Regions from separate parts of the Brachybacterium tyrofermentans genome, predicted to be linked through region 1. Evidence: predicted binding sites of a transcription regulator. Region 1 holds the regulator's gene; each other region holds the start of a gene.
What was found. The regulator LexA, encoded in region 1, represses DNA repair genes until DNA is damaged. The targets are predictions, from matches to a motif close to TCGAACANNTGTTCGA.
Positions count from the first base shown of each region.

Region 2: a site for LexA is predicted at 9,359-9,374, ahead of ABD093_RS19525 (Rv2578c family radical SAM protein). Genes of this name have one in related genera too.
Region 3: a site for LexA is predicted at 4,199-4,214, ahead of ABD093_RS08580 (DUF222 domain-containing protein). Genes of this name have one in related genera too.

Region 1 is NZ_BAAAIR010000046.1:208,515-219,110, reverse strand. Features, by position in the region: gene ABD093_RS15110 (DUF3040 domain-containing protein) at 1-283, opposite strand, end outside; gene dinB (DNA polymerase IV) at 419-1,690, opposite strand; gene ABD093_RS15100 (SAV_6107 family HEPN domain-containing protein) at 1,753-2,235, opposite strand; gene ABD093_RS15095 (spermidine synthase) at 2,449-3,303, shown strand; gene ABD093_RS15090 (cold-shock protein) at 3,411-3,614, opposite strand; gene ABD093_RS15085 (proteasome assembly chaperone family protein) at 3,945-4,922, opposite strand; gene ABD093_RS15080 (HelD family protein) at 5,076-7,322, shown strand; gene nrdR (transcriptional regulator NrdR) at 7,503-7,961, opposite strand; gene ABD093_RS15070 (peptidoglycan-binding protein LysM) at 7,990-8,295, opposite strand; gene lexA (transcriptional repressor LexA) at 8,556-9,251, shown strand; gene ABD093_RS15060 (ATP-dependent DNA helicase) at 9,347-10,596, opposite strand, start outside.
Region 2 is NZ_BAAAIR010000105.1:44,001-54,596, forward strand. Features, by position in the region: gene ABD093_RS19485 (CE1759 family FMN reductase) at 1-447, opposite strand, end outside; gene ABD093_RS19490 (LLM class flavin-dependent oxidoreductase) at 724-1,890, opposite strand; gene ABD093_RS19495 (S9 family peptidase) at 2,172-4,280, shown strand; gene ABD093_RS19500 (MetQ/NlpA family ABC transporter substrate-binding protein) at 4,655-5,503, opposite strand; gene ABD093_RS19505 (methionine ABC transporter permease) at 5,577-6,254, opposite strand; gene ABD093_RS19510 (methionine ABC transporter ATP-binding protein) at 6,251-6,982, opposite strand; gene ABD093_RS19515 (OsmC family protein) at 7,111-7,722, opposite strand; gene ABD093_RS19520 (hypothetical protein) at 7,757-8,788, opposite strand; gene ABD093_RS19525 (Rv2578c family radical SAM protein) at 9,384-10,445, shown strand; tRNA gene ABD093_RS19530 (tRNA-Ser) at 10,535-10,596, opposite strand, start outside.
Region 3 is NZ_BAAAIR010000034.1:206,821-217,416, forward strand. Features, by position in the region: gene ABD093_RS08560 (GNAT family N-acetyltransferase) at 1-534, opposite strand, end outside; gene ABD093_RS08565 (MerR family transcriptional regulator) at 632-1,807, shown strand; gene ABD093_RS08570 (DUF1648 domain-containing protein) at 1,841-2,344, opposite strand; gene ABD093_RS08575 (ATP-binding protein) at 2,361-3,545, opposite strand; gene ABD093_RS08580 (DUF222 domain-containing protein) at 4,437-6,203, shown strand; gene ABD093_RS08585 (NADPH-dependent 2,4-dienoyl-CoA reductase) at 6,323-8,422, shown strand; gene ABD093_RS08590 (nucleoside deaminase) at 8,461-8,937, shown strand; gene ABD093_RS08595 (penicillin-binding transpeptidase domain-containing protein) at 8,947-10,596, opposite strand, start outside.

The DNA of each region.
Region 1 (10,596 bases):
GCGTGTCCCCCTGGGAGGCCGAGCTCGGCGTGGTCACGGCGTAGATGGCACCGGCGAGCATCCCCAGGAAGGCGATCACTCCGAGCCAGATCGCCGGCAGCGAGACGGCTAGCACCAGGACTCCGAGACCGAGAAGCACGGCGCCGAGGCCGATGGCTATCCGCCGTCCGCTCCGTCGCGAATTCTTCGTCGGTGCAAAAGCCCGTGCGAGACGTGGATCATCAGCGAAGAGCTGACGCTCCATCTCGTCGAGCATCTTCTGCTCATGTTCAGACAGCGGCATGGTCCCGCTCCTTGTCCCCGGTCCTCACGCGCCCCGTTCGGCGCCCCAGCTGCCGATCAGGTTCCGGTGCCCTCATCGGCGATTCACCCAGTTTAGAGCCAGTTCCTGGGTAATGGGAACACTCGGGGCACTGCATCACAGACCTGAGCCGTCGCGGGCGTCCCGATCGTCCTCGGGATCGCGGGACGACGCCGAGCGCTGCGCCCCGTCGGCGGCTGGTCCCAAGGTGGAGCCCCTGCTGAGGCTGGCGGTCCCGAAACGGTCCGTGGCCCGGTCCATCGCGGTCTCCAGATCCCGCCAGAGGGCGGACCGGCTGGTCAGTTCCTGCTGGACCGCGGAGGTCGATTCCGCCGTCAGATGCGTGACCCTCACGCCGGCCAGGCGGATCCGTCGGAGCCGGTGACGCTCCTTGTCCCACAGGGCGACGACCTGTTCACGAAGACGCTCCCCGCTGGACGTCGGCTGATCGAGGGTCGAGGAGCGCGTGATGGTCGTCCCGTCGGGACTGCGCAGCTTGAGGACGACGGTGCGGGCCACGGCGTCGCTGCGACGGAGCTGGCGCGCGACGTCATCCGCCATCGAGGTGATGCGACGCCGGACCTCGTCCGCGTCGGTGAGGTCCTCGTCCCAGGTCCGTTCTGTGCCCAGCGACTTATCCCGGACCCGGTGTCCCAGTCCCGTCCGATCGCTGCCGGTGGCCAGGTGGATGATCTCGGGGGCGCGGGGGCCCAGTGCCCGCGCCAGGGTGGAAGGCGGGATCTCCCTGATCTGGCCGATGGTCCGCACCCCGATACGTTCCAGGGAGGCGACCGCCTTCGGTCCGATCCCCGAGACCGCCGAGACCGGCAGCGGGGCGAGGAACTCCGCCGTCTGCTCCGCCGGGATGATCAGCTGGCCGTCGGGCTTCGCCCGCGCCGAGGCGATCTTCGCGACGGCGCGGGAGACCGAGCCGCCGACGGAGCTGGGCAGCCCGAGCTCGTCACGGATGCGGCTGCGCAGCAGGGAGGCGATCTGGTCAGGTCCCCCGAAGAGACGACGCGCTCCGCGCACGTCGAGGAACGCCTCATCGATGCTGATCTGCTCGATATCGGCGACGACGGAACTCAACAGCTCCATCACCAGAGCGGAGGTCTCCTGGTAGCGAGCGATGCGTGGCGGGACGATGACCAGATCGGGGGCGAGTCGGCGCGCGCTCGCCATCGGCATCGCCGAGCGGATCCCGCGGGTCCGGGCCGGATAGCTGGCCGCAGCGACCACGCCGCGCGTTCCGGCCCCGCCGACGACGACGGGGAGTCCCCTGAGCTCGGGATGGTCACGGACCTCGACGGACGCGAAGAAGGCGTCCATGTCCAGATGGAGGATTCCCGGGATCTCCACGGTCGGTCCGACACCGTCCTGCGCTGCCATCGGCACCTCCTTCGTGGTGGCACTGTACTCGGCGCGCGGGACGGTCCGTGGCCAGAACTCCCTCAGCCGGCCAGCGCGGTCATCGGAGAGGGCAGATCGGAGACCAGGCGCTCCGAGACGCTCCTCAGATGCAGCGCTGTCTGCTCGAGATGGGCCTGCAGCAGGACAGGATCGGGGACGGCCGACGCATCCCGGTCCAAGCGGGACCGCTCCGCCACCAGAGGAGCCATATCGCTCGCACGCTCCGCATCTTCACCGCCGATGCGCTCCAAGGCCGTCCACACGTTCAGTGGAAGCCGGCGGCGGCGGTCACGATTGGCGCGCGCGACGATGATCCCGGCGCCGCGCAGCGCTGCGCGGTGGATGAGCTCGAAAGCCTCACGGGGGTCGTCGGCGATCGCGGCCTCTCCCTGGTGGAGAAGATCCCGGGCACGCTCCAGATCGGCCTGGTCCTGGTCGAGATGCGCGAGGCGCAGCCTGACGGAGCGGGAATCGCCGGAGAGGACCGTAGCGCTCCCCCGGGTCCTCGATGCGGTCGTCGCCATCTCTGCCTCCTCTCCGTGCTGCGGCGGTGCGGATGCTCGGGTTCCTCGCCATCCGCTTCGTCCTCGAACCATAGGCAGGGGGTCCGACAGACGGGGCGTGACGACTGGTGCGGTGGATGATCGGCGGCTGGGGAGGAAGGAAGGGCGAAGAGGTGCAGGGCCCGCACGGCGCGTGCACCCCAGACCCGGCTCCCGGTCTCCTACAGTGGGACGATGTCCCGTCGCGAGCGTGTGCGCCACGCCCCTTTCGAGCACCTCGGACCGCTCGATACCGCCATCCCCATCTCCACCGGGATCGCCCGGCTCACCCTCGAGAACGACGGCTCCGTGCTGCTCGACGTCAACGGGGTGCCGTCCTCGCATCTGCATCCGGATCCTGAGCATCTGGTGTTCGAGTACATGCGGTGGATGCTCATCGCGATCGACCAGCATCTGGATCCGGGCAGGGACGGTCGCGCGGAACCCGGCGGCGCCGCCTCCCCGCAGCTCGCCCACCTCGGTGGGGGCGGATGCTCGCTGCCCCGGGCGATCGCGATGCGCCACCCTCGGTCCAAGCAGATCGTCGTCGAGCTCGACGAGCTCCTCGCGAACCAGGTCCGGGACTGGTTCGACCTGCCCCGCTCGCCCCAGCTCCGTCTTCGGATCGACGATGCCGTCGACGCACTGACGGCGTGGCGGGACGATCGGTTCGATGTCCTGGTACGGGACGTGTTCTCCGGTGCGATGACGCCGGAGTCCCTCATCACCGTCCAGACGGCGCAGCACGCAGCTCGCGTGCTGCGCGATGGGGGGCTCTATCTCGCGAACTGCGCCGCTCCCCCGGGAACCGGGCTCATGGCCGATGAGGTCGCAACCCTCAGCGCCGTCTTCCCCCACGTCGGCGTCATCGCCGAGCCGGCCCACCTCTCCGGGAAGCGCCGCGGGAACTGCGTGCTCCTGGCCTCGAACCGCCCGCTGCCCGAGGGGATCGACCGCGATCTGCGCTCGGATGCGGTGTCCGTGCGCCTGGCCCAGCCCTCCCAGGTCCAGGCGCTCACACGGGCCGGACGGGTGCTCGGCCAGGCCTGAGGTCGAGGCGCCGCCACCGGACAGGCCACAGACTCCTTACACGACGACGGACCGGCCAGGAGCATGTGCTCCTGGCCGGTCCGTGAGATTAACGGGGTTGCCGTCGATCAGACCGGGCGAACCTGCTCGGCCTGCGGGCCCTTGTCGCCCTGGCTGACCTCGAACTCCACACGCTGACCCTCGTCGAGCGCGCGGTAGCCGTCCATGTCGATCTTGCTGTGATGCACGAAGACGTCAGCGCCGCCTCCGTCGATCTCGATGAATCCGAAGCCCTTTTCGGCGTTGAACCACTTGACCGAGCCCTGTGCCATACCTGTCACCTTCTGTGTCGTCCATCAACGATCGCGGTACGCGATCGCGGTGCCACGGGAAACCGCCCGCCGCCGAAGCGGAAGACGTCAGGTGCAAGCCGTACTGCTGTGCCGAAGCACCTTCGACGGACTGTCCTGCGAAACCTGCATCTCCGTAACGCCGCCATTCTGCCACGGCAGTGTCCCCGTTCACACTGCGAAGTCGACCGAACGGTCACGAAGGGGTAACGACTTGCCGGTCTGCTGTCGAAACTACGGCCCAGCGCCGGGATATCCGGTCCGGCTCCAGGAATCCCGGCTCCACGAAGGACTGCAGGCGTCGGCCCCGGCTCAGGCCGAACGGGGCTCGTCCGGACTCTCCCCGTCGTGGTCCGCCAGGAATCGCTCGAAGTGCTCCCCGAGCTCTTCCGCCGTCGGCAGATCCATCGTGGTCGAGAGCGGGGACTGGTCGCTGCCCTCGCTGAGGGAGTCGTACTGCTCCTCGAGAGCAGTGACGATCTGGCGCACCTCGGAGTTCTGCTCGAGGGTCCCCTGCAGGGCGACCGTGGCGGCATCTGTCAGGTCGCCGAGATGGACCAAGGGCAGGTCGAGGCCCGCGGCATCGCTCACCCGACGCAGCAGGGCGAGCGCCCCAGCTGGGAAGTCGGTGCGCGTCAGATAGTGCGGGATCTGGGCGGCGTAGCCCATGGCGGCATGGTCGGCGCGACCGAGCTGCAGCTCGAGCAGCGCGCCGAAGGCCGCCGGAACCAGGATCTCCGGGGAGTCGTCCTCGTCGTCTCCGAGCATCGTGCCCGGCGCCGGGGTCGGCCGGGTCGACGGCCGCCCCAGGAGGGCGGGATCGTTGGCATGTGCGAAGAGCCCGATCGGCCGGGTGTGTGGCACCGCCATGGGCACCGCCTGCATGCCGACGACGCGCTCGACGTCGAAGAATTCGACCAGGTCCGTCAGCGCCTCCGCGAGACGACGCCACTGGAGGTCCGGTTCCGGCCCGTCGAGGAAGAGGAAGGGGCGATCCGACTCGTCGTACATGAGGGACAGCGTGAGCTCCGGGATGTCGACGCTCGTGTACGAGGTCCCGTCGAACACCGCCTGTGGGCGGGACCCCCGGTAGTCCAGCAGCTCGTCCATGTCGAACGTGACCAACCGGAGGTGGCGGAGCTCGTCGCGCAGATAGGTCGAGGCGATCCGGCAGGCATTGCCGGCATCCACCAGACCCGGCAGAGCATGGACCAAGGTCAGACCGGTCCGCGGCACCTCCGCCAGCACATCGGCGGATTCGAAACGGTACAGGTCACGCGGGTCACGCATCAGCGTCTCCTCCCTCGCGGCCGGTTGGATGTCACGTGCCGGATGGCACGCACATCCAGGCCTGTCCACCATAATGGACCACTGTGCTCCGCCGACCCTGGGTCCTTCCCGTGAGGTCCGGCGGAAGGATTCACCGTCAGAGGGAGCAGATCCGTGGACGATGCTGAGGGACAGATCGACCGGGAGATCGCGCACGAGCAAGCCTATGCCGATCGCCTCTACGCACGCCTGGACGTGCTGATCGACCAGGTCGAGCGCAATCTCGAGCAGATGCAGGCCTCGCAGAACGCCTCGACGCACCAGAACCGGTCCGAACGGGACTCGTTCATGGCGCTGTACGAGGACCGGCTGGCGCTGCTGCGATCCGTCGCACGCGCCGTGGTGTTCGGACGCCTCGACATGGATGACGCGGAACGCCACTACATCGGCCGCATCGGACTGTTCACCGCCGAGCGCGAGCAGCTCCTCGTCGACTGGCGCGCCCCCGCTGCCGCCGCCTTCTACCAGGCCACCAGCACCGACCGACAGCAGGTGCGCCTGCGCCGGCATCTGATCAGCCGCGGCCGCACCATCAACGGTCTGGAGGACGATGTTCTGGACCAGTCCGTGCTCGAGGAGGCCGACCACGACGTCGTGCTCCAGGGCGAGGGCGCTCTGCTCGCCGCCGTCTCCGGCCACCGCACCGGGCGGATGGGTGACATCGTCGCCACGATCCAGTCCGAGCAGGACCGCATCATCCGCTCCGAGAACCGTGGCGTGCTCGTGGTCCAGGGCGGTCCGGGCACAGGGAAGACAGCGGTCGCCCTGCACCGGGCGGCCTACCTGCTCTACACCCATCGCCGCCGCCTCGAGCACACCGGCGTGCTGATCATGGCGCCGACCCCCGGGTTCCTGCGCTACATCGAACGGGTCCTGCCGAGCCTCGGCGAATCCGGCGTCGTGATGCTCACCCCCGGCGAGCTGTACCCGGGCATCGAGACGTTCCTCCACGATGAGGACGAGATCGCCGCGCTGAAGGGCGACATCGCCATGGCCGAGCTCCTCGACCGGGCGATCCGACAGCGCCAGATCGTGCCCGACGCAGATATCCGCCTGCGCATCGACGGCACGCCCATCACCCTGACCCGGAGCGCCCTCCGCGCCGCCCGTCGCGAGGCCCGCGCGTCGCGCAAGCCGCACAACATGGCACGCACCATCTTCGTGCGGGTGGCGATGGACCGGCTCGCCGAGTCGTACGAGAAGGCATTGGCCGCCGGCGGCCACACCGTGGTGCCCGAGGATCGCCCGGACCTCCTGTCGGACCTCCGCAACGATTCCGAGATCAAGAGACAGCTCAACCTGGCCTGGCTGCCCTACACGCCGCAGGGGTTCCTACGGATCCTGCTCTCCCGACCCGATCGTCTGCGTGCGGCGGCCCCGCCTGCGCTCGCGGAGAGCATCGAACGCCTGGTGCGCCCCAAGGACGCCCCCTGGACGGTCGAGGACATCCCGCTGCTCGACGAGGTCGCCGAGCTCCTCGGCGAGGACTCCGCGCCAGCCGAGGCCCGCGCCCGCGACGCGGCCGCGCAGCGCGAGGCGGATGTCGACTACGCCCGGAAGGTCATCGAGAACATCGACAGCTCCGGGATCGTGCGCGCCGAGGACCTCGCCGACCAGGTCAACCGGGTCCGCGACGGCCGCACGCTCGCCGAGCGCGCATCGTCCGAGCGCAGCTGGACCTACGGCCATGTCGTCGTCGACGAGGCCCAGGAGCACTCGCCCATGAGCTGGCGCGCCCTGATGCGACGAGCACCCACCAAGTCCTTCACCGTGGTCGGCGACGTCGCACAGACCTCCTCTGCAGGAGGCACCACCTCGTGGAGCGACGCCCTCAGCCCGTACATCCAGGACCGGCTCCAGGTCGAGCACCTGACCGTCAACTACCGCACGCCGAGCCGCATCATGGATCGCGCGATGGCGATGGCGCATGCCCAGAACCTGCCCGTCACCGAGGTCAGCTCGGTGCGTGACGGAGACCGGGACCCCCTGATCCAGCGCAGCGAGCAGATCGACCTGGCCCGGGTGGCCGCCGATGCGGTCGAGGTCGTGCACAAAGAGGGCATCGGACGGCTCGCGGTCATCGCCGCGTCGGAGCGGGTCCCCGACCTCTTCGCCGAGCTGAGCAGGCGCAGCGAACTGCCGGACGTGGGCGAGGGTTCTTCGGGCGTCGACGACGCCATCGCGGTGATGACCGCCCAGGAGGCCAAGGGGCTGGAGTTCGACGGCGTGATCATCCTCGAACCGATCGAGCTGATCGAAGCCCACGGGGCCGGCGACCTCTACGTCGCGATGACCCGCGCGACGCGTCATCTCGGCGTGGTCCACTCGCGGGAGCTCCCGGCGGGCATCGCTCCCGCCTGAAACGGCGATCGGCGGCCGCGGCTTCCCCTCCGCGACCGCCGATCAGGTGTGCACTGCAAGAGTGCACGAGGGATATCTTATGCACAGTCGGGGACGGCCCTGGACCATCTCCACAGAATCCACAGAAGTTGGTGTCCGGACCGGACAGATATGTCTGACTCCGGCCGCGATGCCGGCGGATCAGCCCGCCGTCGTCGCCTCGGCGCGCAGTCGGGTGATGGCCGCGTCGAAATCGTCGAGCGAATCGAAGGCCTGGTAGACGCTGGCGAAACGCAGGTACGCCACCAGGTCGAGCTCCTGGAGCGGCTGCAGGATCGACAGACCGACCTCATGGGCATCGATCTCGGCCTGCCCGCTGGAGCGAATGTCCTCCTCGACGCGCTGGGCCAGCATGGCGAGCTGATCGTCGGTCACCGGCCGCCCCTGGCACGCCTTGCGAACCCCGGAGATCACCTTCGCCCGGCTGAAGGGCTCGCTCACGCCGGAGCGCTTGTGCACCGAAAGCGACGCGGTCTCCGAGGTCGAGAATCGACGCGAGCAGTTCGGGCACTGGCGGCGGCGACGAATCGTCGCACCGTCGTCGGAGGTACGCGAATCCACGACTCGCGAGTCGGGATGGCGGCAGAACGGGCAGTGCATCCCCTCAGGATACCGGCCCGCACCCGCATCAGCGCGATGCGCCGTCGAAGACGGGCATCTCGAGCTCCTGACCGACGGACACCCGTCCGGTCGGAAGCTGGTTCACAGTGCGCGCCTCCACGACGAACTCATGGGGACTCATCCCTTCCGGCGCATACTCCTCGGCGTAGCCCCAGAGGGTGTCGCCCTCCTGGACCGTCACGGTCACCGCATCATCGTCGGCTCCGCCGGCGAGAGCGGCGGGGATGCCGAACACCAGCAGTGCCGCCGCGGCGACGGCGAGCCCGAGCAGGAAGGCGATCGCCGTCAGGAGCATCCGGCCGCGCCGGGTCATGACGAGTCGAACGTCCGATCGAGCAGAACGCTCAGCCCGCTCATCACGGTGCTGCGGGAGGGGAAGAACCGTAGCCATATTCGTATGCATGTCCGAACTCCTGTTCGATCGAATGTCTGTGCGACTGTAGCCCCCCATCGCCGCGACACGCAAGAGGAACCTCGAACACCTGTTTGGAATCCCGTGCGTGCCGCCCTAGGCTGGGCAACACGACAACGGAACCGCAAGGGTCCGACAGACGAAGCCAGGAGGCCCGCACCATGACGCCGAGCACCCCCAAGCCGAGCCGGGTCCGCGACGACGCCGTGGAGGATCCAGTGACGGCAGGGCTCACGCCTCGGCAGCGGCTCGTGCTCGAGACCATCACTGCCGAGATCGCCGCGCACGGCTACCCGCCCACCATGCGCGAGATCGGTGACGCGGTGGGCCTGACCTCCTCGTCCTCCGTCTCCCACCAGCTCCAGGCCCTCGAGCGCAAGGGCTTCCTGCGCCGCGACCCCAAGCGCCCCCGCGCGATGGAGGTCGTCATGCCCGGTGACGACGGGACGCCCGACTTCCCGTCCACACCCGAGATCACCCCGAACTCGGTCTCCGTGCCCCTCGTGGGAAGGATCGCGGCCGGCGTCCCCATCACCGCCGAGGAGCAGGTCGAGGACATCTTCACCCTGCCCTCACGGCTGGTCGGCGACGGCGACCTCTTCCTGCTCCAGGTGGTCGGCGACTCGATGATCGACGCTGCGATCTGCGATGGGGACTGGGTGGTGGTGCGCAGTCAGAAGGAGGCGCAGAAGGGCGAGATCGTCGCCGCGATGATCGACGGTGAGGCGACCGTGAAGACCTTCGTGCAGCGTGACGACCACGTGTGGCTCATGCCGCACAACCCGTCCTTCGCCCCGATCCTCGGTGACCACGCCGAGATCCTCGGCAAGGTCGTGGCCGTGCTCCGCTCGGTCTGACGCATGACGACGTCCGTCGAGGGGCTCCGCTCGGTCTGACGCATCACGACGTCGAGGGCCTCCGCTCGGCCTGCCTCCTGACGACGTCGAGGGGCTCAGCCCTCCGCGAGACGCCGCAGGGCCCCCAGTGCCACCTCGGGATCCGTGGTGGGCCACAGCGGAGGCATCGACTCTCGGAGGAATCCGGCATACCGCGCAGTGGCCAGCCGCGGATCGAGCACCGCGACCATCCCGCGATCCTCCTGGGACCGGATCAGCCTCCCGGACCCCTGCGCCAGCAGCAGTGCCGCGTGCTGCGCGGAGATCGACATGAAACCGTTGCCCCCGTGACGGCTGATCCGCTCCTGCCGGGCCGCGGTCAGAGGGTCGTCGGGACGCGGGAACGGGATCCTGTCGATGGTGACCAGGCGCAGCGCCCGCCCCGCGACATCGACCCCCTGCCAGAGGGTGAGGGTCCCGAACAACGAGGCGTCCTCGTCCTCCCGGAAGTTGCGCACCAGGTTCGCCATCGAGTCCTCGCCCTGGACCTCGATCGTGAGGTCCAGGCGGGCCCGCACATGCTCGGCGGCCAGCTCGGCGCCGCGGCGCGAGGAGAACAGGCACAGCGCTCCCCCACCCGATGCCTCCACCAGCTCGGTGAGGTGATCGAGCATCGCCGTCGAGGGCCCTTCCCGTCCCGGCGGCGGGAGATGGCGCGCGGTGTAGAGGATGCCCTGGCGGCGGTAGTCGAAGGGGCTCCCCACGTCCACCCCGGCCCAGGCACCGGTGTCCGCCGCGATCGGAACCTCCTCGGCACCGATCCGGTCCACCCTGGCCAGCCCCACCTCGCCGGCGGCCGGCTCGAAGCGATTCCCGAGCGCGAGCGTCGCGGAGGTCAGGACGGCAGTGCGGTGCTCGAGGATCGCCCCACGCATCGCACCGGCGACGCTCAGCGGCGCCACCTGGATGCTCGAACGCCCCGTGGCCTGCGAATGGGAGACGGAGACGACGTCGTCGTCGGCCGGGGCCCCCAGGCGTTCGCAGACGTCGATGATCTCCTGCAGGTTCGCGCGGACCGTCTTGCGGGTGCCGGCGGTCCCCGTCGTCGTGTCGTCACCGGCGTCCTTGGCGTCGGAGTGGGCCGTGCGGGCCTCGATCCGCAGCTGCTGGATCGCATCGGCGAGGCGGTCGGGCAGGGGACCGATCACGCGGCCGTCGGGGGCGAGCTCGAGGGATTCGCGCAGCTCCTCCGAGGCATCGTCGAGGGCCGTCCCGGCGACGCCGAGCCCGCGCAAGTCGCGCACGGTGCCGCGCAGCATGCCCGGGTTCAGGACATCGGTGACGGCGCTGGTGACGCGCCCGGAGA
Region 2 (10,596 bases), on a different contig from region 1:
CTCCGCCTTGAGGTACCCGAACATGGGGCGGATCGCGTAGTCGATCGCGAGGGAATGGCGCGCGGTGCCCGCGGTCGCGCCGAGCAGCACCGGCTTGTTCTTCCAGATCTCGATGTCGATCGCGTCGAAGAGCATCTTGAACAGACCCGAGGGGCCGACGTTGAACACCGGGGTCACCGCGATGACCGCGTCAGCGGCGCGCACAGCCTCGATCACCATCGACAGGCGCTCGTTCGGGAAGCGGGTGAGCAGGGCGTCGGTGATGTCGTGCGCGTACTCGCGCAGCTCCACCGTGGTCACGTCCACCTCGATCCTGGCGTCACCCTCGGCACCGTCGCGGCCGATCGCGGTGGCGGCGGCTCGGGAGAGCTGGTCGGTGAGCATGCGGGTCGAGCTGGGGGTGGAGAGCCCGGCGGACAGGGCGACCAGGCGGACGGTATCGGTCATGGGGTGATCCTCTCAAAGAGCGGGACGACGACGAGGGCGGCGTGACGCCGGCAACGTGGCGTCGGTGGCGTCGGTGGGGTCGGTGTCAGCGGGGCAGAACGGGTGGGCTGGCGCTGAGGGCCAGGTCTGTTCGCGTCGGCGGGGCAGAGTTGGGGGAATGTCCGGCGGATTCCTCCAACTCTGCCCCGCTCGCAGGGTTGGGGGTGAGCCGAGGCGGGTCAGGGTCGCTGAGCCGCCGGCCGCGGGGCCAGGGTCGGCGAGCCGGCGACCGCGGGGTCAGCGGCGAGTGGTGCCGGCGTCCTCGGCGCGCAGGCCCGTCCAGTTGTCGCCGGTCTCGAACTTGTAGGCGTCGTCGAAGGAGCCGCGCTCGGCTTCGGCAGCGGCGACTCGTGCGGCGTGGGTGGGCGCCTCGGGGACGTCGGCCGGCTTGCGTGCCTCGAGCTCGCGCCGCAGCACCGGGACCACCTCGGTGCCGAGCAGCTCGATCTGCTCCAGGACGGTCTTCTGCGGCAGGCCCGCATGGTCCATGAGGAACATCTGGCGCTGGTAGTCGCCGACGTTGTCCGCCATGGTCAGGTAGCGCTCGATGACCTGCTCGGGGGAGCCGACGGTGAGCGGGGTCTGCGCGGTGAAGTCCTCCATCGAGGGTCCGCCGCCGTAGACGGGGGCGTTGTCGAAGTACGGGCGGAACTCGGTGATCGCGTCCTGGGAGTTCTTGCGCATGAACGCCTGGCCGCCGAGGCCCACATAGGCCTGGCGGGCCGTGCCGTGGCCGTAGTGCTCGAAGCGCTCGCGGTACAGCTGGACCATCTGCGCGGTGTGGCTCATGGGCCAGAAGATGTTGTTGTGCAGAAAGCCGTCGCCGTAGTATGCGGCCTGCTCGGCGATCTGCGGGGAGCGGATCGAGCCGTGCCACACGAAGGGGGCGACGCCGTCCAGCGGGCGCGGGGTGGAGGTGAACTGCTGCAGCGGGGTGCGGAAGCTGCCCTCCCAGTCCACGACGTCCTCGGTCCAGAGCCGACGCAGCAGGTCGTAGTTCTCGATCGCGATCTCGACGCCCTTGCGGATGTCCTGGCCGAACCACGGGTAGACGGGGCCGGTGTTGCCGCGGCCCATCACGAGGTCGATGCGACCGCCGGTGAGGTGCTGGAGCATCGCGTAGTCCTCGGCGATCTTCACCGGGTCGTTGGTGGTGATCAGCGTGGTCGCGGTGGACAGGATCAGATCGGTGGTCTGCGCGCCGATGTAGGCCAGCGTGGTGGTGGGGGAGGAGGTCACGAACGGCGGGTTGTGGTGCTCGCCGATCGCGAACACGTCCAGGCCCACCTGCTCGGCGAGCTTCGCCTGCTCGACCATGCCCTTCAGGCGCTCGTTCTCGGTGGGCACCCTGCCGGTGGTGGGGTCCGGCGTGATGTCGGCGATGGTGAAGATTCCGAACTGCATGATCGCTCCTCGTGGTAGGTCTCGATGATCGGGAGGAGCTCTGCGTCCTGTGAGGATCTGCGCCCTCCGGGACTCCGTGCCCTCAAGGGCTCTGTGCCCTGAGGCCCGGTGGAGCATCTCCGATCGATAGTTCAAAAATAAACTAGTTCGGCGGGGGATGCAAGCCCGGGGTGATCGGCGTCCCGTCGGCCGGGTCGGGAATCCCGTCGGCCGCCGGTCGTGACCCCGTCGAGACCTGGATCCGGCCCCGACTGTTCGTCACAGTGACAGGATTGCTGACCATGACATCCGAGAGCATTGAAGCCCTGTTGGACGCGACCCGGTTGGCCGGGCTGGAGACCACCGACGGGGGCAGGATCCTCGCGAAGGTCTCCGCACCGACTGCGAAGGGCACCGCCTACCGCAGCGCGCTCGTGGAGCTCGAGGGTGACCGCATTCTGCCGCTGACCCGCGGCGATGCCTCCATCGGGGCGGTCGCCGCCGCCGAGGACGGCACCACCTTCTTCACCGCCAAGCGGGTGGGCGAGGACGGCGCCGAGGCGGACGACGCCCAGCTGTGGGCGCTGCCCGTGCGCGGCGAGGCCCGCGAGCTCGCCGCCCGCCCCGGCGGCTTCGGCACGCTCCACCTGGCCGGCGACCACCTGCTCGCCGAGCTCGAGGTCCATTCCCAGGCCCGGGACGAGACCGAGCACGCCCGCCTGAGCGCGACACGGCAGAGCGCGAAGGTGACCGCCGCCTTCCACAGCGCGTTCCCCACGCGCTACTGGGACCAGGATCTGGGGCCGACGCGCACCGTTCTCGCCCTCGCCGCCCTGCCTGAGGACCTCGCCTGGGCCGAGGCGACGGAGCCCGCCGGCACGGAGCCCGCCGGCACGGAGCCCGCCGGCACGGAGCCCGCCGGCTCGGCGACCGGATCCGCCGACGGCACCACCGACAGCTCCGCCGACGACGGGCCCCGCGCGCAGGTGCTCCACTTCCGCCACGTCGAGATGCCGCCGGGACGGCTCGTCGACTGGACCGTGGACCGCACCGGATCGCGCGCCCTGGCGGCGATGTCGGATTCCCGCGGTGACCTGGTCGCCGTCCCGGATCTCTACCTGCTCGACCTGATCGGGGCGCAGCCGCCGCGACTCCTGCGCGAGGCGACGGCGGACCTCGAGCACGGCCCCGGCGAGTTCAGCCCGGACGGCACGCGGGCGCTCATCGGGCGCCAGCAGATCTGGACCCAGGAGCTGAGCCTCGCGGCCTCGGTCGAGCTGCTGGACCTGGCCGACGGGACGTCGACCCCGGTGTGGCCCGAGCTGGACCACTGGGTCGATCCGGTGTGGCTGGACGACACCACGCTCATCGCGACCAGCGACGACCACGGCCGCGGCTCCGTCTGGATCGGCGGGGTCGACGACCCGGCACCGCGACGCCTCGTCGGCGGCCCGGAGCAGGATCTGGCGTTCTCGTCGGCATCGGTCGCCGGGGGAGCAGTCATCGCGTCGACCTCCGGGATCGACGTGGCGCCCTTCCCGGTGCGCATCGACCCGGCGACCGGGGTTGTCGAGGAGCTGCCGAACCCGGCCGCCTCCCTGGCCTCCGCCGGCACGCTCACCGAGGTCGCTGCGACCGCCGAGGACGGCACCGATTTGCGCGCCTGGCTGCGCGTCCCCGAGGGCGAGGGCCCGCACCCGCTGGTGGTCTTCGCCCACGGCGGCCCGTGGGGATCCTGGAACGCCTGGACCTACCGCTGGAACCCGAACCCCTTCGTGGCCGCCGGCTACGCCGTGCTGCTTCCGGACCCTGCGATCTCCACCGGCTATGGCCAGGCGATGATCGACCGCGGCCAGCACGAGCTGGGCGGCGCCCCGTTCACCGACATCATGGCGCTCACCGACGCGGCCGTGGAGCGGACGGACATCGACGCCGAGCGCACCGCCTTCTCCGGCGGCTCCTACGGCGGCTACATGGCCAACTGGGTGGCCGGGCACACAGGCGACCGCTTCCGCTGCATCGTCACGCACGCCTCGCTGTGGGACACCGAGTCGATGGGTCACACCACCGACAACGCGGGCTGGGAGCGGTCGATGCGCGACCAGAACCAGCAGTACAACCCCAAGGACTACGTGGGGGACATCGTCGCCCCGATGCTGGTCATCCACGGCGACCGCGACTATCGGGTGCCGATCGCTCAGGGCCACGCCCTCTGGTACGACCTGCACGAGTTCTCGGCGACCCCGCGCGACGCCGACGGACGCACCCGGCACCGCTACCTGTACTTCCCCGACGAGGGCCACTGGATCCAGGGCCGCGGGAACGCACAGGTCTGGTACGAGACCTTCCTGGGGTTCCTCGACGAGCACGTGCGCGAGGTGGCCTGGGCCCGACCAGCGACGCTGGGCTGAGGCGCACCGGCTTCGCGGCGCGCGTCGAACGGGACGCCCTGGCAGGGGGAGGCGGAGGGGGGTGCCCTGACCGTCCCAGCCCGGACACGCCGGAGCGGGCTCGCCGAAACCACTGGTATGCCCCACCTGCGGGACGTATCAGTGGAATCGGTGGGCGTGTGCTGTGCCAGCGGGACGATCCACCAGGCGCGGTGCGGCATTCCCTCGATATGTCCCGTTAACGGCACGTTTCGGCGGTTTCGGCCTGCGTGTCGGGCAACGTCGGCGCCTGTCGCGGTGGCCTGCGCCGGCTGGGCCTGCCAGCGTGGCCTGCGCCGGCTGGGCCTGCCGGCGTGGCCCCGACCGAGAACGCCGCGGCCTGCGCCGGCACCCTGTCAGAACGAGGGGAGCAGGGTCTCGCTGTGCTCGTCCTCGAGGAAGGTGCGCACGGCGTCGCTGGTCATCGCCCGGCGCAGCACCTGGATCTTCTCGGAGTCCTGGTTGTCCTCACGGGCCACCAGGGAGATCGCGAAGCGCTGGTCGACCTTCTCCTCGAGGAGGATCGCGTCCGCCGGGGTCAGGCCCACCTTCGAGATGTAGGTGGGGTAGTTGTAGACCATCGCGATGCCGTCCTCGTCGTACGCCGAGGCCAGGTTCAGCAGATCCACCTGCACGAACTCGAGCGCCAGGGGATTGTCGACGATGTCGCCGACGCGGCCCTCGAAGCCGGCGTCCTCCGGCAGGGTGAGCAGCCCGTGCTCGTGGAGGATCGCGAGCGCCCGTCCCTCGTTCGAGGCGTCGTTGGGGATCGCGATCTTGGCGCCCTCGGGGATCTCGTCGGCGCTCTCGTAGGCCTTGGAGTAATAGCCGACCTTCGCGTCGTAGATCGGCTCGAGCAGCACGAGGTCCGCGTCGTTCTCGGCGTTGAACGCCTCCATGTACGGCTTGTGCTGGGCGAAGTTCGCGTCGACCTCGCCGTCGGCCAGGAGCCGGTTGTACTGGACGTTGTCACTGACCTGCACCAGCTCGATCGTGTAGCCCTCCTCCTTCGCGACCGTCGCGGCGGTGGTGACCACGTCGGTCATCGGTGGCAGGTGCGAGGCGACCTTGATGACGGCGTCCTCCCCGGAGCCACCGGAGTCGCCGGAGCCACCGGAGCCGGACCCGCCGCCGACGCCGCAGGCGGCGAGGGCGAGCGTGGAGGCACCGGTCAGGGCGGAGAGGGCGAAGAGGCGTCGGTTCATGAGAGGACTCGTTTCATCGTGGGGGAGGGCCGTGGGGCGCTCGCCGGGGGTACCGAGGGTGCGGGATCGCCGGTCAGCGACCGCGTTTGTCGAGGAGCCGGGCGAGCAGGGTGCCTGCCCCCTGGATGAGCATCACGGCCACGATCATCAGGACGATCGTGGTGTACATGAGGTCGTACTCGTAGGTCTGGTAGCCGTAGCGGATCGCGAAGTCGCCCACGCCGCCGCCGCCGACCACGCCCATGATCGTGGAGTAGCTGACCATCGAGATCGTGACGGTGGTCAGGCTCAGCACCAGGCCGGAGCGGGCCTCGGAGTACAGGAAGCGCACCACCAGCTGCAGCGGACCCGCGCCGAGGGACCGGGCCAGCTCCACGGTCTGCTCGGGCACGTCCAGCAGGGTCTGCTCGGAGAAGCGGGCGTAGAGAGCGGCGGCCACGAAGGCGAGCGGCACCGACGCCGCGGTGGTGCCGAAGGAGGTTCCCACCAGCCAGCGGGTGATGGGGATCAGGGCCACGACGAAGAGCAGGAAGGGCACCGAGCGCACCACGTTCACGTAGGTGTTCAGCACGCTGTGCAGCCAGCGGCGCTCGAAGGGCCCGCCCGGGCGGGAGAGGTACAGCAGGGTGCCCAGGGGGAGGCCGACGAGGACCGCCGCGAGCATCGAGTTGCCCAGCATGTAGCCGGTCTCCACGATCGACGTGATGATCTCGCCGCGGTACTCGCCCAGCCGGGTCAGCAGATCGTTCATGCCAGGTGCTCCCGGGCGCGGTCGGCGTAGCTTCCGGTGCGCTCGCGCGGCGGGGGAGGCGTGACATCGAGGAGGGCCGCCAGGTGCCCGCCCTCGAGCACGGCGGCCCGGTCGCAGGAGGCCTTGATCACGTCGAGCTCGTGGCTGACCAGCACGATCGTGGTGCGGAACTCGGTGCGCACGTCCCGCAGCACGGCCATCACCTCATCGGTGTGCCCGGAGTCCAGGGCAGACGTCGGCTCGTCGGCCAGCAGTATCTGCGGCCTGGTCGCGAGCGCTCGCGCGATCGCGACGCGCTGCTTCTCGCCGCCGGAGAGCCGGCTGGGATGCTTGTCGCGGTGGTCGGCCATGTGCACGAACTCGAGCATCTGCAGGGCGGTATCCCGCCCGCGACGCCCCTGCAGACGCAGCGGCATCGAGACGTTGTCCAGGACGGTCGAGTTGCCGAGCAGGTTGAACTGCTGGAACACCATGCCGATGCCGCGCCGCCGGGCGCGCTGGGCACGGGGCCGGAGAGTGCTGAGGTCCTCGCCGTCCACCAGCACGGTGCCCGACGTGGGCGCCTCGAGATGGTTGATCAGGCGCAGCAGGGTCGATTTCCCGGAGCCGGATTCGCCGACGACGCCGAACATCTCGTTCTCGGTGATCCTGAGGTCGATGCCCTCCAGGGCGGTCACGACGGACCGGCCCTGCGGGAAGGTCTTGGCGACGTTCAGGAACTCGATCATCGGCTCTCACGAGGGGGAGGGTCGAGCTGTGCGCCGGGGCCGGAGGGCCGAGGAGAGGCGGCTCGAGAAGGTTCCTTCAGCGTACCGAGCACCCTGGTCAGGGGGCTATGCGGTGCATCACGTCGGCCTCAGCCCTGAGCGGACTTCCACGCTCCGTCGGGCGCCTGGAGCTCGACGACCGGCTCGCCCGAGCCGCTCAGCAGCTTCGAGACCGGGCAGCGGGCATGAGCGGCATCGAGGAGCGGCTGCGCCTCGTCGGGCGCCATCGCGTTGATCGTGACCAGCGCGCGGGGCGCGAACCGGTATCCGCCCGACGGGTCCCGGTGCAGGCCGACCTCGACGCTCACGTGGCTCCCGTGCGGCAGGCCGTGCTCGGCGAGGACCACGCGCAGGGTCTCGCCGAGGCACGTGCTCCAGGCCATGGCGAGGAGCTGCTCGGGGTTGAACCCGCGTGCCGGTGCCGTCGGCCCGCCCGTGGGGAGCAGGACCTCGGGGGTCGGCAGGGCCTCGGAGGTCGGCAGGGCCGTCGCGGGCACCTCGGCGGCTGGGCGCTCGCCGCCGGGGCGTGCTGCGGCGGGATCCTCCGCGGCGAGCGCGGTGGGACCGTCGTGCACGCGCACCTGGCCGGAGGTGCCGCCGATGTTGTCCACGCGGGCGACGTACAGCGCATCGGCCCGAGGGCGGTGCGGAGCAGATTGGTCCGGACTCGTGGCCGGAGCCGGGGTCGAGGGCTGCACCATGCTCCCAGGCTAGTGGGTGACGCGCCCGGCGGGATCACGCCACCTGATCCGACGGCGCGAGCCAGGTGTTGCACTGAGCGACATCGCCGTCCGATTCCAGACCGACCGTCAGCCAGTGCACGCGGGACGCCGGCTCGAGGCTGTGGGGCTCGTCCTCCGTGGGCCAGGTCGACTCGTCGAGCAGGGTCTCGATCATCTCCGGCGTGGGCTGGGCCTCCGCGGGCAGCTGCATGGTCGAGGCCGCTGCGAGGCAGCGCATCTGCAGGTTGTACCGGCGCCAGGCCTCCTCGGCGCGCTCCGGGTCGTCCGCGAGCTTCTCGTCGAGCGCGTTGAAGTAGAACGCCAGCGAGCTGTTCCAGGTCAGCGTGTTCATGTACTGGTACGACAGGTCCCACGCGTACGCGCCCGGCACCGCGGCGGGATCGGTCTGCTCGGCTCCGGTGCCGTAGCCCGCGGGCCAGTAGATGGTGAAGTCGGGGTTGCAGACCCGCGGGAAGTCCTCCTCGAAGGTATCGGGTTCGCAGGGGGAGCTGGGGATGTCCGGGTAGGTGTAGACCTGGACCGATGGCCCGTCCCAGGGCAGTCCGCGGTCGGAGCTCGCGCTGGACCACAGGAAGTCCAGGCAGTCGTTGGCGGCGTCCAAGGTCGCCTGCAGCTCCTCCACGGACTGCTCGACCGGCGTCTCGGGGATCTCGCAGCTGCTGACATCGGGCAGGGACCCCGTGGTCAGCGGGTTGTTGGCCATGACCGCCCAGACGTCGTCGGCGTCGCCCTCCACGGTGTCGAGCGGGGAGATCCCGACGAACGTCGACTCCGCCGGGTCCGTCGAGAAGTCGGCCTCCGGAGGCTGTGTCGAGGTCGATTCTGGGTCCGACGGGGCGGCGGTGGAGTCCGGCCCGCCGCCGCGCTGGAGCGTGAGGTAGAGGACGCCTCCACCGATCACGAGCAGCAGCATGGCGATGCAGCCGAAAGCGACCGCGATCAACGCCCAGCGGCGCCCGGGGGACGGCTGCCGTCCCGGGGTCTGCGGGCCGTCGGGGCCGACGGAGCCCGGTGGGCCGCCCATGCCCGTCGGACCGCCTGGGAAAGTCGGACCGCCTGGGGCCGTGTGCCCGCCCGGGCGCGCCGGACTGCCCGGTCCGCCGTAGGGGGAGGCGCCGAACTGTCCGTTGTGCTGCGGAGCAGGGGACGATGCGTTGTCGGGGGAGGCACCGGGGTGAGCGTTCGGGTGGGGCTGGTCCGCTCTCCACGCCTGGTGGGTGGCGTCGGGATCGACGCCGTGCGGGCCGGGTCCCTGCGGATCGGGTCCTTGCGATCGGTTCTGGCCGTCTCCGCCCCCGTACCCCGGTGGCCCGTCATACGGCGCGCCGTCCCCTGTGCCCGACATGCGTTCCCCCTCGTGTTCCCCGGCCGTTGCAGATCGCAGGATATCCGGGGCGGACGCAGCGGGCAGGGGAACTGTGGGCTCGGGGCTGCGGAACTGCCGGTGCCGGCCATCCAGGCGCGCACGAACCGGGCCGCCTCGCACCGCTGACGTGGGCTTTCGCGGAGATCGACGTCGGAGGTCCCGATGCGGTCACGAGGTGGCACCCGTCGGCCTCCACCCAGGATGCGTGCGCGCCGCCTTGACAAAGGATCGAACACGCGTTCGACTGTGCAGTATGCGATGGAGTGGACAGGCGATCGACGGCGAGCAGCGCTCCCAGGCCCTTCTCGGGATGAAGGGTCTGGTGCGCAGCGTGCGCACCCCTGAGTTCCAGGGCGTCACCTTCCACGAGGTGACGGCGAAATCGGCGCTGAACCGGGTGCCCGCCTCGAGCTCGATGCCCTTCGCATGGAGCGTCAACCCGTATCGCGGCTGCTCCCACGCCTGCGTCTACTGCTTCGCGCGCAGCACGCACACCTATCTCGACCTCGATGCGGGTGCGGACTTCGACCAGCAGGTCATCGTGAAGGTCAACGTCGCCGAGGTGCTGCGCGCCGAGCTCGCCAAGCGCTCCTGGAGCCGCGAGCTCGTCGCGCTGGGCACCAACACCGATCCCTATCAGCGGGCCGAAGGGTGCTACGGGCTCATGCCCGGGATCATCTCCGCCCTCGCCGACAGCGGCACCCCGATCTCGATCCTCACCAAGGGCACCCTGCTGCGGCGGGACCTCCCGCTCCTGACGACCGCCGCGGACAGGGTCCCGGTGGACCTCTCGATGTCGATCGCCGTGTTCGACGACGACCTGCAGAAGACGATCGAACCGGGCACGCCGACCACCGCCGCGCGGCTCGCGACCGTGCGCGCCGCGGCCGACGCCGGCTTCCGCGTGACCGTGTTCCTCATGCCGATCATGCCGTGGCTGACCGACTCCGACGCCCAGCTCGACCAGGCCCTCGCGCGGATCGCCGAGGCTGGTGCGGAGCGCGTCGTCTTCGGCGCCCTGCATCTTCGGCCGGGGGCCAAGGAGTGGTTCCTGCAGTGGATCGAGCGGGAGCATCCCGAGCTCGCCGCCGGATATCAGCGCTTCTACGGCCGGGAGTCCTACGCGCCGGCGAGCTACCGCAAGAACCTGTCCCAGCGGGTGCGACCGCTGCTGCAGCGCCACGGCCTGGACATCCATGAGGACGAGGATCAGCCCGAGCAGCGGCGGGCGGCCGCCGGCAAGGTCGCCCGGGCCGGCAGGGTGCGGTCCGCGCCGGCGGCGCTCGACCTGGTCCCGCAGCCGTCACTGTTCTGAGTGGTGCAGCTGTTCTGAGATGAGCACCTGTTCGGGGACGAGCAGGGACGAAAATGCCCCTCACCGCCAGGTGAGGGGCATTTCTTCGGCGGAGGATAGGGGATTTGAACCCCTGAGGGCGTTAACCCAACACGCGTTCCAGGCGTGCGCC
Region 3 (10,596 bases), on a different contig from region 1:
GACCTGGGCCTGCAGCTGATCCAGCAGCGAGGTCTCGAGCGGGAGCGGGAGGATGCGGCACACGGCGACGTTCCTGCGGGAGATCCCGAGGCGCGCGGCGAGACGGTTCGTCGGCACCGACGGGTCATCGGGGTCGCCGTCGGCCGGGATCGCGCCGTAGCACTCCACCAGGGCGCGCCCGGACTCCCGGATCGCCGGGATCAGCGCCTCCTCGACGAGCGCGGTGGCGATGCCCTGCCCCCGGAACGCCGGGTGCACGGAGGCTCCCACCGAGATCGTGTCGAGGTTCTCCTGCTGCGGGAGGTACACCGAGGCGATCCCGGCGAGGACCTCCCCGCCCTCCACCGGCTCGGCGACCGCCACCCAGCGCTGGGTGCGGTAGTAGGGGGTGTCGGTGAGCAGCACCCGACGCTGGGCGAGCGTGAACACCTCGCTGCCGCCGTGCGCCGCCTCGTCCAGCGCGACGTCGAGGGCGCCGTACTGGGTGAGCTCGAGATCGGAGGTGGGGTCCAGAGGACGGATCGAGAAGTGCATGATCGCAGTGCATCACAGAGAATCGGTGCGGGTCGATGGAATATCCGGACACTCCCGACCAGGCACGCTTGACTCTGCCCCGGGGGCAATCCCGAGCGTGGTCCGTGCCGGGAACGCCCCGGTGCCCGAGGACCTCGGGCGAGGCACGACCGAGGAACGCATGGCGAAGGTGGACCGGGATGCACAGCTGCTGAGCATCGGCGGGCTGGCGGCGGCCAGCGGGCTCAGCCCGAAGGCGCTGCGCCTGTACGCCGAGTCAGGACTGCTCCCGCCGCGACGCATCGATCCCTTCACCGGGTACCGCTCCTACGGGGCCGACCAGGTTCGGCGGGCGCAGCTGATCGCGTCCCTGCGAGGGCTCGGGATGGGGCTCGCCCGCATCCAGGTGCTCTGCGATCTCGAGGCTGCGGCCGCCGTCTCCGAACTGCGTTCCTGGTGGCGGCAGGAGGAGGCCGACGCCTTCTCCCGCGGCGCCGCCGTCGACGACCTCGTCCGTGACCTCGGGGAACGTCCCCAGGAGGACACCACCATGACCGCATCCACCGCTGACCACCCCACCGCGTCCCTGCAGGTCGCCACCGCCGCCGAGCGCGGTCCCGTGCGCACCGCCCAGCAGGACGCCGTGGCCACCCGCGAGCTCCCCGGTGGCGCCGTGCTGCTCGCCCTGGCCGACGGCTTCGGCACCGACGACGACCTCTCGGCACGGGTCCTCTCCGCCTTCGTCGACGCTGTCGGGGGTGGCGGGGCCGCCGGGCAGGACCCGTCGGCCGATCCGCTCGCCGCGCTGGAAGCCGCCTGGTCCGCCGCCGAGGCGCTGGTGCCGGCCGACGGGCCCGACGGCGCCACCCTGACGGCGGCGCTCCTCCATGCCGGCCGTCTGCATGTCGCGCACATCGGCGACACGCGCGTGACGCTCGTGCGCGGCACCCGGATCGAGGCGGTCACCCAGGACCACACCCGCCTGCGCTCCCTCGTCGCGGCGGGCCGCATCGCCCCGGAGGAGGTCGCCGCGCATCCGGATCGCGCCGTGCTCAACCGTGCGCTGGCCGCCGGCGCCCCGACCGCTCCGGACCTCCTGATCCGTCGGCTCGAACCGGGCGACCTCGTGCTGCTCTCCTCGGACGGGCTGCACGCGGTGGTCGACCCGTCGGCCCTCGCCGATGCCCTCACGGCGCCGGCCGCCGACGTCGACCAGCTGGCCGACGACCTGGTGGCCCTGGCCCTCGAGGCCGGCGGACCGGACAACGTCGCGGTCGCGCTCGCCCGGATCTGACGGGGTCAGGCAAACGGGCGAGGTGCGTGGCCCTCAGGCGGCTACGCCCTCGTCCGTCCGCGCCGCTCGCACCAGTCGCACGATCCCGAGGACCATGCAGGCCACCAGCAGGACCAGACCGAGAGCCAGGAGGGCCGACCCCGCGCCGTCCGACACGGACCGGCCGAGACCGAGGTACACGACCTGCATGCTGACCAGCGCCAGCACCAGCATTCGCTCGCCCTCGCGGTAGATCGCCTGCGCGTTCGTCTTGGTGATCACCGTCGGATAGTTCAGCATCGACGGGCGCAGGGACAGAACGGCGAGGAACAGGGTCAGGGCCACCATGAGCGCGGCGAGCACCAGGGCCGTGACCTTGCTGCCGTAGTCGTCGGCCGCACCCCCGGGGCCGAAGTGCGTCGCGATCGTCTGCGGCATCGTCCGGTACGCGAGCACGAGCCAGATGGTGATCGTCAGCGCCCCGAGCAGTCCGATCGCGCGCAGGATCCGTACGGGGAGGCTGGTCCGGTACGTCCGGGCAGGTCTCGAGTTCGTCATTCCCCCACGGTAACCATCAGCGGGTGCCGCGGGGGCGCCGCGAGCGATGGGACCGCGTCAGCCCCTTCCCCGGCTCCGTCGCGGCCCCCTCCGCCTGCTCATGGATCAGCGCTGCCCCGAGGTAGGGCAGGGCGAACTCCACGAGGCCGCGGCCGGCGGCGCGGATCAGCTCGTCGTCGATCAGCCGTTCGCGATAGGTGGACTGGTTGCGCGGGTCGATGCCCATGCGCTCGGCGATGTCCCCGACCTTCGAGGGCCCGTCGTCCGCGAGCATCGCGTGGAGGTACTCGCGCTTGCGGGCGCTGAGGCCGCGCAGGGCCGGGCCGTGCACGTTCTTGATCATCGCCGCCACCACGCCGTCGCGCCCGCCGTGCACGTCCTCGATCTCGATCGTGTCGGCGTCGCCGCTGTTCTGCCAGGCCTTGGAGCCGATGAGCTGGATCAGGTACGGGTAGCCCTGCGAGATCTCCCCGGCGAGCACCGCCGCCTCGGGCGTGATGGTCTTCGCGGTGTCGGCGATGGTCATACGGATCGCCTCGGCCGCGGTGCCCACGTCGACGCTGCCCACCTCGATGCGGTGCGCCCGGCGCAGGAAGGTGGTGCGCTCGTGGTCGAGCAGGGCATCGACCCCGGGCCGCACACCCGCGGCGAGGAACGCGACGGCGTGCCCGGACCCGATGAGGTCCTGCACGTGCTGGGTGATCGCATGCAGCTGGTCGCGGTCCACGGACTGCAGCTCGTCGAGGGTGATGAGCAGACCGCCGCCGTCCTCCTCGGTGAGCGCCGCGAGCCGGTCGAGCACCGTGGTGAGCGGTTCTCCTTCGCCCTCGTAGCGCTGATGGATCTCCCGGGACGCGCCTGCTCCCGAGATCCGGGCAGAGGTGAGCCGAGAGGTCTCCGCCTCGGGGTCCAGCTCGCGCAGCCGGGCGATCGCCGTGCCCCGCAGCTCGTCCACCAGCGAGCTCGAGGAGGTGTGCACGCGCAGGTCCGTCCACCCCGCGTCGAGGGCGAGCTCCTTGAACTCGGTCAGCAGCACCGTCTTCCCGGAACCACGCGCCCCGGAGATCAGGATCGCCCGTGCTTCGGGGACGTTGCCGGCCAGCGCCGCCGTGAAGTCCTCGATGGCTTCGGCGCGGCCCGCGAGGATGAACGGCGTCAGGCCGAAGCCCGGGGTGAAGGGGTTACCGGTCCGGTGGTCCATGGGGTCCCGTCTGGAGTGGGTGGGGGTGTGCGGAGGGAGCGGGCGTGCGGAGGGAGCGGGCGTGCGGAGGGAGCGGGCGTGGAACAGTGCCGCGCCCCGACGACTCTCTCGTGTGGGTGACTGTATGTAAAGGGGCCGACGGATCTGCAGGGCGGGCCAGCGGATCTGCAGGGCGGGTCGACGGGCCCAGCCGACGAAACCCGGTCGACGAGACCCGGCCCGGCGGCCGCCACCGCGACCGCGACGCCGACGCCGACACCCCGAGGTTCAGCAGCCCAAATGCGCCATCAGAAGTCCACCACTTCCACCGACAACAATGCGACCGATATATGCACTCCCGAACGCCCCCTCTCCCATTCTTTCCTCCACAGTGGCAGGTTATCCACAAAACGCAGGTCGCACCCTTCACTGACCGAACCCCCTCCCCTGCAGAGCACTCGCGCCTCGGCCCGCCAGCGCGACCTCGAAAATCTGGACACCTTCCACACAGTGACCACTGACCTGCGTTGACGTACGAGACCTCGACCATCTGACCACCTCTCCGACCGCCATGCGCGCAGCCCTCTCCCCTCGGCGTCACTCTCGCCGAGCGTCACCCTTCCTCCACAGTGGGTGGTTATCCACAAATTCATACACAGTGCTGGTTGGGTCTATCGCAAAGGTGTTCGATCGCGTAAAATGAAGTGAAGTCGTCGGCAGTGGGGCCGGTGTTTTCCAGGGGTGGAAGGAGGGGTTGTCGTGGGTGAGGAGTTCGAGCGGGATTCGCTGTCCGATGGTGGGCAGGATGGGCCTGCGAGCAACGTTCCGGGCGACCGCTCCGGCAGTCACTCCGACGGTCCTTCTGGTGCCGCCTCCGATCCGCCTTCCGGTCCCGCCTCTGATTCCAGCGTCGTGCCTGCGGTGCCGGTGTGGCCGGTGCGGGCTCGGCGGGTGCTGACTGCGCAGCGGGTGATCGAGGCGTGTGAGGCGGAGCCCGAGAGCGAGCAGGCGGTGCGGGCACTGGCGATCCACGACAACATGCGTGAGCGTACGAAGCTGTATGCCCGGGAGCAGGAGCTGCTGACGGCGTTTCTGACGCGGGATCCGGAGTCTGATGGGTGCATCGATTCAGCGGATATCTCCGCGTTGAAGGTCGCCACCGGTCTGCGGGCGTCCCTGCATCGGGCGGAGTGCCTGATCCGGGACGCTCACCGCTCCGTCACCCTCATGCCCGGCACCTTCGAGGTCCTGCGTTCGGGTGATCTGCCCGAGGACTTCCATCGTCTGCTGCTGCGCAAAGTACGGGCACTGCCCGATGACCAGGTCCGTGTTGTGGATGAGCATGTGGCGGGGTGGGATCTGGCGTCGATCTCTCGGGATCAATTCGCCCGCCACCTCGGCTCGTTGATCACTATGGTCACTGCGGGCACGATCCCCGTGACCCCGGAATCAGAACGGCGCGTGGACCTGGAGATCATCGACCCGGCGCGGGGGATTGCGACGTTGTCGGTGACGGGGCCGACGTTGGAGATCAAAGCCCTCGCCCACCGCCTCGATGTCGCGGCGCAGGCGATCCAGAAAGCCCAGCGCCACGCCCTGAACGATCAGGACAGCGACGCCCCGATCCCCTTCGATGTTGATGAGGTGCTGCGTCAACGTGGCCGGGCGATGTCTCTGGCGGCGCTGCGGTATGCGGTGCTGACGCAGTCGATGCTCGACACGAATCCGGTGCCCGAACCCGTCTCCCCCTACAAGCTGCTGGTCACGGTGCCGGCGATGACTCTGCTGGGTGAGAGTGACGCACCCGGGGTGATCGACGGCCTGATCCCGGTCCCCGCGGAGCAGGCCCGTGCGCTGGCTGCGGGGCAGGCCACCTGGCAGCGGATCCTCACCGATCCCACCACCGGTGCGTATCTCCCCGTCACCGCCGACACGTATACGCCGACTGCGCAGATGCGTCTCCAGCTCCGCCTGCGCCACCCCGTGTGTGCGGCCCCCGGCTGCACGCGGGCGACGGTGCTCGCCTCGGAGGATGACCACATCGAGGAGTACGACCACGACGATCCTGCCGCTGGCGGCCCCACGTCCCTGGCGAACCTCCACCGGCTCTGCTGGCTGCACCACACGATCAAGACCGCGGGCCTCATCGACCCCGAACGCGACACTGAGCCCGACCCCGGTGCGGACATCAGTCCTGATCCTGCCCCGGACAGGCTCCGGAATGTTCCCGAGGATCCGCCTCGGTTCCCGCCTGCCACGTTGCCTCCCCGCCCGGTTCCGCGCCGGCCGGTCGTCGAGCCCACCCAGACTCGGTGGACGATCGATGGTGAGCTCCGCACCGCGACCTATGAGGAACACGACCTGCTGACCCCTGTCCTCGCCGCCGCACTGGATCGCGCCTGGGACACGCACCTGCGTGCCCACGCCGACGCGGTCCGGATCGCCGAGATCGAAGCCGCACGCCCCGCCCGCGACCGGATCATCGAACAACGCCGCATCGAACGCCAGCGCATGACCGAAAAACGCGGATCACGCGGCCAGTACGACGGACAGGGCGACGGCGCGGGCGACGACGACGGCCTCCAGGAGTTCCTCAAGAACAACCCCCTGCCACCCCTGAAGCCACCGCCGCCCCCACCCCGCCCCTCACCCGACGAACCCGACGACAGCCCCACCTGACTCGGCCATGAGGCGGATGCCCGAGGTGACGACGCAGCGACGGCGGAGCGTCCCGCCGCACCTCACCGGTGACGCACCCTGGTACCGAATCACCCGGCAGACCCTGGCACAATCGCGGCATGGCAACGCCGCTTCCCCACCCCACCGCACCCCGCTCGTACCCGACCCTGCTCTCCCCCCTGGACCTGGGCCGCTTCGAGGTGCGCAACCGGATCGTCATGGGGTCGATGCACGTGGGCCTCGAGGACCGCACCTCCGATGCCAAGAAGCTCGCGGCATACCTCGGCGAGCGCGCCCGCGGCGGCGCCGGGCTGATCGTCACCGGCGGGTTCTCCCCCGACCGCACCGGCCGGCTCACCCCGCGCGGGGCCCAGGCCACGGAGCGCACCCTGCGCAGCCATCAGCTGGTGACCCGCGAGGTCCACGAGGCCGACGGCCGCATCATCCTCCAGCTCCTCCACGCCGGCCGCTACGCGTTCCACCCGCTCGCCGCGTCGGCAGGCCGGGGCCGCTCCCCGCTCTCCCCGTTCCGGGTCCGTCGCCTCACCCGCCGCGGCGTCGGACGCACGATCGACCACTTCGCCGAGGCCGCCCGCCATGCGATCGCCGCCGGATACGACGGTGTCGAGATCATGGGCTCCGAGGGCTACCTCCTCAACCAGTTCCTCGCCCCCGCCACGAACCGTCGCCGGGACCGCTGGGGCCGCAGCTCCGAGGGCAGGCGCGCGATGCCCTTCGCGATCACCTCCGCAGTGCGCGAGGCGATCGGTCCGGATGCCCTGCTCAGCTACCGCATCTCCCTGTTGGACCTGGTGCCCGGCGGGCAGACCTGGACGGAGACCACGGCCCTCGCCCAGGGCCTCACCGCACGCGGGGTGGACGTGCTGTCCACCGGCATCGGCTGGCACGAGGCCCGGGTCCCGACCATCGTGACCTCCGTGCCTCGCGCCGCCTTCACCCAGCAGACCAGCCTGCTGCGCGAGCTGGTCGACGTACCCGTCGTCGCCTCGAACCGGATCCACGACCCTGCCGTCGCCGAGCAGGTCCTCGCCGATGGCCAGGCCGACCTGATCTCCATGGCCCGCCCGCTGCTGGCCGACCCGAACCTGCCCGCCAAGCTCGCCGACGGCCGCGCCTCCCAGGTGGTCGCCTGCATCTCGTGCAACCAGGCCTGCCTGGACAAGGTGTTCGACGGCAAGCGCGCCAGCTGCCTGGTCAACCCCCGCGCCGGCCACGAGACCGAGCTGGTGCTGCGCCCCGTCACCCAGCGTCGGGCGCGCAAGGTGGCCGTCGTCGGCGCCGGCCCGGCCGGACTCGAGGCCGCCCTCGCCGCCGCCGAGCGCGGCCACGTCGTCACGCTGTTCGAGGCCACCGGCGAGATCGGCGGCCAGCTGCGTCTGGCCGCGCGCATCCCCGGCAAGGAGGACTACGCACAGGCGCTCCAGTCCTGGCGGATGCGCCTCGCCGCGGCCGGGGTCGGGATGCGTCTGGACCTCCGCCCCAACGCGGAGGACCTGCTCGGCTTCCACGACGTCATCATCGCCACCGGGGTCACCCCGCGCGAGCTGGACCTCCCGGGCGCCGGTTCCGCAGCGGTTGACGGCGCCGACGGCCCGACGGTGATCAGCTATGCCGACCTGCTCGAGGGCCGCGCCGAGGCGGGCCGACGGGTCGCGATCATCGGCGCCGGCGGCATCGGCGTGGACGTCGCGGAGTTCCTCACCTCCGCCCGACCCTCCCCCACCCTCGATGTCGCCGCCTGGCGTACGCACTGGGGCGTCGTCGATGCCGATGCCCACCGCGGCGGCGTGATCCCCCGCCCGGACGGCGACCCGGACGACGGCCGGCTGTCCCGCGAGGTCCACCTGCTGCAGCGCAAGGAGACCCGGATCGGCGCCGGACTGGGCCGCACCACTGGCTGGGTGCACCGCGCCGAGCTGCGCCACGCGGGGATCATCCAGCACAAGGGCGTGACCTACCAGCGGATCGACGCCGAGGGCCTGCACATCCTCGAGGACGGCGCCGAGCGCGTGCTCGAGGTCGACACGGTCGTGGTCTGCGCCGGGCAGGTCAGCGTGAACGCCCTGGCCGACGAGATCCGCGGCGCTCGTGCGGGCCGCACGCCCCGGGTGCACGTGATCGGCGGCGCCGACGTCGCCGCCGAGCTCGACGCCGAGCGTGCCATCCGGCAGGCTGTGGAGGTCGCGGCGGGCCTATGATCCCGCCGACCGTTGACCTGTGAGAGAGGATCCCACCCATGAGCACCGCAGCTGAGAACGACCACCTCGACCGTGCCATCGACCTGGCCGCCGCCAACGTGGCCGAGGGAGGCGGGCCGTTCGGGGCGGTGCTCCTCACCGCCGACGGGCGCGGCTTCGACGGGGTCAACCGGGTCACCGCGGACCACGACCCCACCGCGCACGCCGAGGTCCTGGCGATCCGGGCGGCCTGCACGGAGCTGGGGACGCACGAGCTGCCCGGGGCGGTGCTCTATGCGAGCTGCGAGCCCTGCCCGATGTGCCTGGCCAGCGCGCTGTGGGCACGGATCGACACGGTGGTGTTCGCCGCCGATCGCGAGGACGCGGCGCAGGCGGGCTTCGACGACGCCGCGTTCTACGGGTACTTCGACACCCCCGGATCCGACGACCTGCTGCGCACCGAGCAGCACCGTCGGGCGGGCGCGGCCGCGCCGTTCACCGCCTGGCGCGACCACGAGGACCGCGCGGAGTACTGAACAGCTGACCTACTGACCCTCGAGCACCTCGCGGGCGATCGGCCCTGCCGTGGTCGAGCCGTAGCTGCCGTCCTCGACGAAGGCGACGACGACCAGATCGCCCTGGGCGACGATCACCCACGAGTGGAGCTTGAGCTCGCCGTCCTCGTTCGTCCACTCCGCGGTGCCGGTCTTGCCGATCACCGGCTCGCCCGGGAGGTCCGCGAACTCGTCGAGGCTGCCGTAGGTGACGACGCCGCGCAGCAGCTCCTGCATCTGCGCGGTCTCGTCGGCCGTCAGCGGGTTCGGCACCTCGGGCGCCGCCGTCTCGTCGTCGGCGAGGATCCGGGGATGGACGGTGCTGCCCTGCTGCACGCTCGCGAGGACCACAGCCATCGACAGCGGCGAGGTCAGCACGCGGCCCTGGCCCATCATCGCCGCGGCGTGCTCGGTGCCCGTGTCCTCGGGGTCGACGGACCCCATGAACGCCTCGAGGCCCTTCGGGGCCTCCTGGCCGATGCCGAGCGTGGTCGCGGCATCGGCGAGAGCGGGCTGGTCCACTGTGTCGTACTGCAGCAGCAGCGCCGTGTTGCAGGAGTGCGCGATGACGTCCCGCAGCGGCATCGGCCCGAACAGGCCCGGATTCATCGAATCGGCGTTCTTGAAGCTGCGCCCCTCGACGGTCGCGGTCTCCGGGCACTGCAGCTCGGTATCCGGGGTGACGCCCTCGCGCAGCAGGGACAGAGCGGTCACCGCCTTGAAGGTCGAACCGGGTGCGTACTGGCCGACCAGCCCGATGGGATAGCTCTGCCCCGTCGGCCCGAGCGCCGAGGCGAGCACATCGCCGGTCGACGGCTTCAGCGCGATCACGGCGGCCGGGGCATCCTGGTCGGCGATCGCCTCCGTGGCGCGTCGCTGCAGCCCGTCGTCGAGCGTGGTGCGCACCTCGGTGCCGTCGCTCGCCTCGACCTTGTGCAGGGACCGCTCGGCGTCCGCGTCGGGGTCGACGGCGACCACGTTGACGCCGGCGCTGCCCACGAGGGCGTCATGCTCGGCGGCGACGACACCGCCGGTGGCGACGAGGTCCCCGGCGACGATCTCGCCGTCGGAGCCGTCGACGTCCTCCTTCGTGGCCTCCCGCAGCGACCCCAGCACGCCCGGGGCATAGTCGCGCTCGACGGCCAGCGGCTGGCTCTTCTCGAGCGCCCGGTAGCCCGGGACCTCCTCGGCCGTGGCCAGCGGGTAGTCCCCGAGGTCCTCGACGCGGATCGTGAGCGCGGGGACGAACGCCTCGGGTCCGTTGCCCGCGACGGAGCTCGCGTAGTTGTCCTCGTCGATCCCGAGGTGCCCGGCGAGCGCCCGTGCGGCGTCGTCCAGCTCGGACTCCTCGAGCTGCGCCTTGTCCAGACCGATCACCTGCACGTCGTGGGGACCGTAGAGGATGTTCCCGTCGCGGTCGGTGACCGTTCCCATCGTCGGGTCGAGGCGCTTCAGGTCCAGGTGGTCACGGGCGCTGAGGTCAGGAGCGAACACCGTGGGGGCGAGCTGCGCGGCCCAGCCGTCCTCGCCGCGCCGCAGCACCGCTTCCGTGGTGTACTCCCAGGTCCCGGCGTCCTGCGGGAGGGTCCAGGTCCACTGCAGGGTCGCGGTGCGGGACCCGTCCTCAGCGTCTCCGGCGTC